One region of the Paenibacillus sp. WG02 genome, then DNA from elsewhere that is predicted to be linked to it. Evidence: a T-box and tRNA genes for the amino acid it is inferred to sense, from the RefSeq annotation. Region 1 holds a T-box; the other holds one or more tRNA genes.
The links. A T-box is a leader RNA that pairs with one kind of tRNA and senses whether it is charged. The one in region 1 lies ahead of ileS (isoleucine--tRNA ligase), so its partner is inferred to be a tRNA-Ile.
Positions count from the first base shown of each region.

Region 1 (3,324 bases):
TTGATCCTCTCTTGGTTTCCTAATGCACGTGACAGCTTCATTGGAGGACTCCTTGGGAAATTGGTTGAACCGTATTTAAGTCCTTTCCGTAAAATAATTCCAAGCATTGGGTTCATTGATCTTTCGCCAATTGTGGCCTTAATCGCGTTGCGATTTGTGGTTATGGGGATTATTGCTGTGCTCGATTTCATTGTGGGGTTGTTCTAACATTGCCAAAAGAACTCTATGGTCATTTTCATTCGGATGAACACCATTTTGTCGATAAAGCCTGGGATTGGGTGGAGCGGGCAGCCGAGCAGCATGCTGTGAAGCTAACGGATTTTTTGGATCCCAGACAGGCTTTTATATTGACATCACTGGTGAATCGACACCCAGATGTCCACTGCCGTTTAGATGGCGGTTACTCCGCCGCCGAACGAAGAAGGGCGCTGATTGCCCCGGATTACCGATCTTTGGATGGGGAAGACATGGCGATGGCGGTCTTGTCTGTTTCTTCTGGAGACGGCAAATTTCTAACTTTAGAACATGGAGATTACATGGGCGCCATTCTTGGACTCGGCATGAAGCGAGACAAGGTTGGCGATATTCATGTTATAGAGGGCGGCTGCCATTGTTTGGTTACCCAGGATGCTGCGGATTACCTGCATTTGAATTTGTCTCAGGTACATAGGGTTCATGTACAGACGGAACTGCTGTCGTTAGATAAGCTGGAGCTAGCTCAAGTACAATTGGACGAACTGAGCCTGTCTGTTGCCTCGATGCGCATGGACGGGATTGTAAGCGATGTATTCAGGCTAAGTCGAGCTAAAATATTGATTCCCATCCAAGCTGGGCGCTGCCGCGTCAATTGGAAGCTGGAGGAAGATCCAAGTAAGCCTCTTAAAGAGGGAGATATGGTGTCTTTGCAAGGATTTGGTAGATTCAAGGTGCTTGAAGTGGAAGGCGTAACGAAAAAAGGGCGAATTCGTGTGAAGATCGGCAAGTTTGCATGATTGTGGATAATTTATCCACGAACTTTGCAGGAATTGCTTATTTTCTGTCGAACTGATTCAGTATAGATGTGGGTTCAAACTAGCTTTCTTGGAAGAAAGCTCAGCTTTGCTTACGAAGTCAGTTTTGCTGCGCAAAACGCTAAGGAGGGGCACTGATGCCATTAACACCGCTAGACATACATAATAAGGAGTTTTCCCGCTCGTTCCGCGGTTATGATGAAGATCAAGTGAATGAATTCCTGGATCAAGTCATTAAGGATTACGAGGCATTGATTCGCGAGAATAAAGACTTGCACAATCAAACGGTGACGCTGCAGGAACGTTTGGACCATTTTACCAACATTGAGGAATCACTCAGCAAAACGATTATCGTTGCGCAAGAAGCTGCAGATGAAGTGAGAAGCAATGCGAAGAAAGAAGCACAGCTGATCTTGAAGGAAGCTGAGAAGAATGCAGATCGGATTATTAACGAATCCTTGACGCGTTCACGTAAGGTTGCTTTGGAGATTGAAGAGTTGAAGAAACAAGCCTCCATTTATCGCACACGCTTCCGGACACTGCTTGAAGCGCAATTAGAGCTGCTCAACACAGAAGGCTGGCAAAGTATGCAGTTTGAAAATAAAGAAGAGTAGGAATCCATGATTAGGTGGCTGTCATATTGACTATGCCTAATGAATTGGTTATACTCCTGTTAAATGTATCTCAATAAAGCTATGACTGGAACGAGTAGGTCGAATGAGCAGTGTCAGCGAATTAGGGTTTTGGTGTGAGCCTAATCTCTGCAGCGTACCGAATATCCCCCAGGAGCGTCTCTTGAAGCGAGTAGAGAGAAACGGGTCATGCCGTTACACATGATCGAGTGATTAAGCTTATGTTCGTTACACCTCAGGGTGTAAGTTCATTTAGCTTTTTAACGAGGGTGGTACCGCGAGCTAGAGTTTCTCGTCCCTTTTGGGGATGAGAGGCTTTTTTTGTTTTTTTGACAACAAAACGTTTGAGGCAGGAATGGAGTGGTTAGCATGGATTATGGCAAAACATTAAATTTATTACAAACGGAGTTTCCGATGAGAGGCAATTTGCCGCAGGCGGAACCCAAAATGCAAGAGCATTGGGAAGCTGAGGACATCTATGCCAAAGTGCAGGAGAGTCGTAAGGGCAGAACCAAATTTATTCTCCATGACGGACCGCCTTACGCGAACGGAGATATTCATATCGGGCATGCGTTGAACAAGGTATTGAAAGATATCGTCGTACGATTCAAAACGCTGCAAGGCTTCGATGCGCCTTTTGTTCCAGGCGCGGATACACACGGATTGCCGATTGAGCAGGTGATTACGAACAGTGGGAAAGTCGATCGTAAAAAAATGACCGTCCCTGAGTTCCGTGAATATTGCAAAGAGTATGCCCTGCAGACTGTTGAGAAACAGAAGAGCCAATTCCAGCGTCTGGGTATCCGTGGAGATTGGAAGAATCCGTATATCACACTGCAGCCGAATTATGAAGCTCAGCAAATTCGCGTGTTCGGTAAAATGGTACAAAAAGGCTTTGTCTACAAAGGTTTGAAGCCTGTCTATTGGTCCCCATCTTCCGAAAGTGCACTTGCAGAAGCAGAGATTGAGTACAAAGAAAAAACGTCCACTTCCATTTATGTGGCCTTCCCTGTTAAATACGGTAAAGGCAAGCTGCCGCAGGATGCCGCCATTGTGATTTGGACAACAACGGCATGGACACTGCCTGCAAATCTGGGCATTTCGCTTCATCCAGAGTTCGACTATGCTGTAGTTCAAGCCGACGGGAAGAAATATGTACTTGCGCAGGGATTGCTTGCAGCCGCAGCTAAGGAAATTGGTTGGACCGATTACGAAGTGTTGTCGACGGTAAAAGGTAATGAGCTCGAGTTCGTTACGTGTCAGCATCCATTCTATGACCGTGAGTCGCTTGTGATGGTTGGAGAACACGTAACACTAGAAGCGGGTACTGGTTGTGTACACACAGCTCCTGGACATGGGGAAGACGATTTCGCGATTGGACAACGTTATAACATCGGAGTGCTATGTCCTGTGGATGATCAAGGGCATTTTACAGCGGAAGCACCAGGCTTCGAAGGCTTGTTCTACGAAAAAGGCGGCAAGCTGATTATCGAGAAGCTGCAAGAATCAGGTCTACTGCTTAAAGCTGGCGAAATTCAGCATCAATACGCTCATGATTGGCGCACGAAGAAGCCTGTTATTTATCGAGCAACAGAGCAATGGTTTGCGTCTATCGATAAATTCAGACAAGAGATGCTGGATGAAATTAAGAAAGTGAAGTGGACACCAGAGTGGGGCGAAAT
Region 1 is NZ_AP036016.1:3,666,192-3,669,515, forward strand. Features, by position in the region: gene ACBP55_RS16225 (YggT family protein) at 1-207, shown strand, start outside; gene ACBP55_RS16230 (YlmH family RNA-binding protein) at 210-992, shown strand; gene ACBP55_RS16235 (DivIVA domain-containing protein) at 1,148-1,624, shown strand; T-box leader at 1,697-1,945, shown strand; gene ileS (isoleucine--tRNA ligase) at 2,012-3,324, shown strand, end outside.

Region 2 (3,324 bases), 2.8 Mb from region 1:
TCATGTAGGATTCGAACCTACGACACCCTGATTAAAAGTCAGGTGCTCTACCAACTGAGCTAATGACTCATGTAATTTATTGGGGCCCCCGGAAAGTAATTGGAATTCGCTTTAGAGCTTACCTTCACTTTATGGGGTGTAGTACTGGGGATCAAGGATTTGAACCTTGGCATGACGGAGTCAAAGTCCGTTGCCTTACCGCTTGGCTAATCCCCAACGTAATTGGAAATGGAGGCTGATGGATTCGAACCACCGAACTCGAAGAGAGCAGATTTACAGTCTGCCGTGTTTAGCCACTTCACTAAGCCTCCACATATACAGCCTTACCGGACCCCGAAAAAGTAATAGCCGTTGCTACAAAACTTTGCTTCACTTTTTTGGGAATTGTGGTGCCGTCGAGAGGACTTGAACCCCCAACCTACTGATTACAAGTCAGTTGCTCTACCAGTTGAGCTACAACGGCATATATTTAAGTTATGGGGTCCCCGAAAAGTAATCGGAATTTACTCCAAAGCTTAACGTCACTTTTTGGGGTATTATGGCGGAGCTGACGGGATTCGAACCCGCGATCTCCTGCGTGACAGGCAGGCATGTTAGGCCACTACACCACAGCTCCATACTAGTTAAAATAACTCTGAGTAAGAGTTTGGTTGCGGGGGCAGGATTTGAACCTGCGGCCTTCGGGTTATGAGCCCGACGAGCTACCGGGCTGCTCCACCCCGCGTCATTGAAAGCATAATTTCTTTATGGGCCCCGAAAAAGTAATCGGCGTTGCTACAAAGCTTCACTTCACTTTTTTGGGTAGTATGGTGGAGGCTGACGGGATCGAACCGCCGACCCTCTGCTTGTAAGGCAGATGCTCTCCCAGCTGAGCTAAGCCTCCATGGGATAAAACTAGAAAATTGATGGTGACCCGTAGGGGACTCGAACCCCTGTTACCTCCGTGAAAGGGAGGTGTCTTAACCACTTGACCAACGGGCCAAACTTAAAAATTATCGACGGAGAGAGAGGGATTCGAACCCTCGCACCACTTACGCAGTCTAACCCCTTAGCAGAGGGTCCCCTTATAGCCACTTGGGTATCTCTCCATTATCTAGTAGCGGCAGAGGGGCTCGAACCCCCGACCTTACGGGTATGAACCGTACGCTCTAGCCAGCTGAGCTACGCCGCCATAAATGTCTTTCATTTATTTAAAGAAACGGAGAAGGAGGGATTCGAACCCTCGAGACGCTTGTGACGCCTACACGATTTCCAATCGTGCTCCTTCGGCCGCTCGGACACTTCTCCATATATATTATGGGGTCCCCAAAAAGTAATCGGAATATGCTACGAAGCATCACTTCACTTTTTGGGGGTTTGACTCCCCGAACAGGACTCGAACCTGTGACAACTCGATTAACAGTCGAGTGCTCTACCAACTGAGCTATCAGGGAATATGGTGGAGCCAAGCGGGATCGAACCGCTGACCTCCTGCTTGCAAGGCAGGCGCTCTCCCAGCTGAGCTATGGCCCCATAAAAGAAATTAATTGGTGGGCCCTAGTGGACTCGAACCACCGACCTCACCCTTATCAGGGGTGCGCTCTAACCAGCTGAGCTAAGGGCCCTAATGAGTAAAACAGTCTACAGGGTGGTAAAAAAAATACCCACTAGGGGTATTCTGCTTGGCAACGTTCTACTCTCCCAGAACCCTGCGGTTCAAGTACCATCGACGCTGGAGGGCTTAACGGTCGTGTTCGAGATGGGAACGCGTGGGTCCCCTCCGCCATCATCACCAAACAGTCAAAGCGTGTTTGCGCCTTGAAAACTAGATACGAAACTTGCGTAAAGGTTTGAATTGCTTAGGTTTTCTGGGCCCCAATCAAGTATTCGGAATTCGCTACAAAGCTTATCTTCACTTGGTTGGGAATTGGTTAAGCCCTCGACCGATTAGTATTCGTCAGCTGCATGCATTGCTGCACTTCCACCTCGAACCTATCAACCTCGTCGTCTACAAGGGGTCTTACATACTGGGAAATCTCATCTTGAGGGGGGCTTCGCGCTTAGATGCTTTCAGCGCTTATCCCCTCCGTACATAGCTACCCAGCGATGCCTCTGGCGAGACAACTGGTACACCAGCGGTACGTCCATCCCGGTCCTCTCGTACTAAGGACAGCTCCTCTCAAATTTCCTACGCCCGCGACAGATAGGGACCGAACTGTCTCACGACGTTCTGAACCCAGCTCGCGTACCGCTTTAATGGGCGAACAGCCCAACCCTTGGGACCTACTTCAGCCCCAGGATGCGATGAGCCGACATCGAGGTGCCAAACCTCCCCGTCGATGTGGACTCTTGGGGGAGATAAGCCTGTTATCCCCAGGGTAGCTTTTATCCGTTGAGCGATGGCCCTTCCATTCGGTACCACCGGATCACTAAGTCCGACTTTCGTCCCTGCTCGACTTGTAGGTCTCGCAGTCAAGCTCCCTTATGCCTTTGCACTCTGCGAATGATTTCCAACCATTCTGAGGGAACCTTTAAACGCCTCCGTTACATTTTAGGAGGCGACCGCCCCAGTCAAACTGCCCACCTGACACTGTCCCCATACCGGATCACGGTACCAGGTTAGAACTCCGATACGATCAGGGTGGTATCCCAACGGCGCCTCCACCCAAACTGGCGCTCAGGCTTCAAAGGCTCCCACCTATCCTGTACAGATCGTACCAAAGTCCAATATCAAGCTGCAGTAAAGCTCCATGGGGTCTTTCCGTCTTGTCGCGGGTAACCTGCATCTTCACAGGTATTAAAATTTCACCGGATCTCTCGTTGAGACAGCGCCCAAGTCGTTACGCCATTCGTGCGGGTCAGAATTTACCTGACAAGGAATTTCGCTACCTTAGGACCGTTATAGTTACGGCCGCCGTTTACTGGGGCTTCAATTCATAGCTTCGGGTTGCCCCTAACCACTCCTCTTAACCTTCCAGCACCGGGCAGGCGTCAGCCCGTATACTTCGCCTTGCGGCTTCGCACAGACCTGTGTTTTTGCTAAACAGTCGCTTGGGCCTTTTCACTGCGGCCCCCTCGGGCTATTCACCCTACCGAGGCACCCCTTCTCCCGAAGTTACGGGGTCATTTTGCCGAGTTCCTTAACGAGAGTTCTTCCGCGCGCCTTAGAATTCTCTTCTCACCCACCTGTGTCGGTTTGCGGTACGGGCACCTTCGCCTGGCTAGAAGCTTTTCTTGGCAGTGTGAACTCATGACCTTCGGTACTTAAAGTTTCCCTCCCCATCACAGCCCAGCCTTACGATGTGCGGATTTGCCTACACATCAGCCTCACTGCTTGGACGAGCA
Region 2 is NZ_AP036016.1:875,341-878,664, reverse strand. Features, by position in the region: tRNA gene ACBP55_RS04030 (tRNA-Lys) at 1-69, opposite strand, end outside; tRNA gene ACBP55_RS04025 (tRNA-Gln) at 145-216, opposite strand; tRNA gene ACBP55_RS04020 (tRNA-Tyr) at 230-311, opposite strand; tRNA gene ACBP55_RS04015 (tRNA-Thr) at 388-463, opposite strand; tRNA gene ACBP55_RS04010 (tRNA-Asp) at 540-616, opposite strand; tRNA gene ACBP55_RS04005 (tRNA-Met) at 648-724, opposite strand; tRNA gene ACBP55_RS04000 (tRNA-Val) at 808-883, opposite strand; tRNA gene ACBP55_RS03995 (tRNA-Glu) at 907-981, opposite strand; tRNA gene ACBP55_RS03990 (tRNA-Ser) at 1,000-1,088, opposite strand; tRNA gene ACBP55_RS03985 (tRNA-Met) at 1,098-1,171, opposite strand; tRNA gene ACBP55_RS03980 (tRNA-Ser) at 1,200-1,287, opposite strand; tRNA gene ACBP55_RS03975 (tRNA-Asn) at 1,361-1,433, opposite strand; tRNA gene ACBP55_RS03970 (tRNA-Ala) at 1,437-1,512, opposite strand; tRNA gene ACBP55_RS03965 (tRNA-Ile) at 1,528-1,604, opposite strand; rRNA gene rrf (5S ribosomal RNA) at 1,660-1,776, opposite strand; rRNA gene ACBP55_RS03955 (23S ribosomal RNA) at 1,907-3,324, opposite strand, start outside.
Region 2: it has a tRNA-Ile gene. The T-box ahead of ileS (isoleucine--tRNA ligase) is inferred to sense a tRNA for this amino acid. The anticodon was not compared.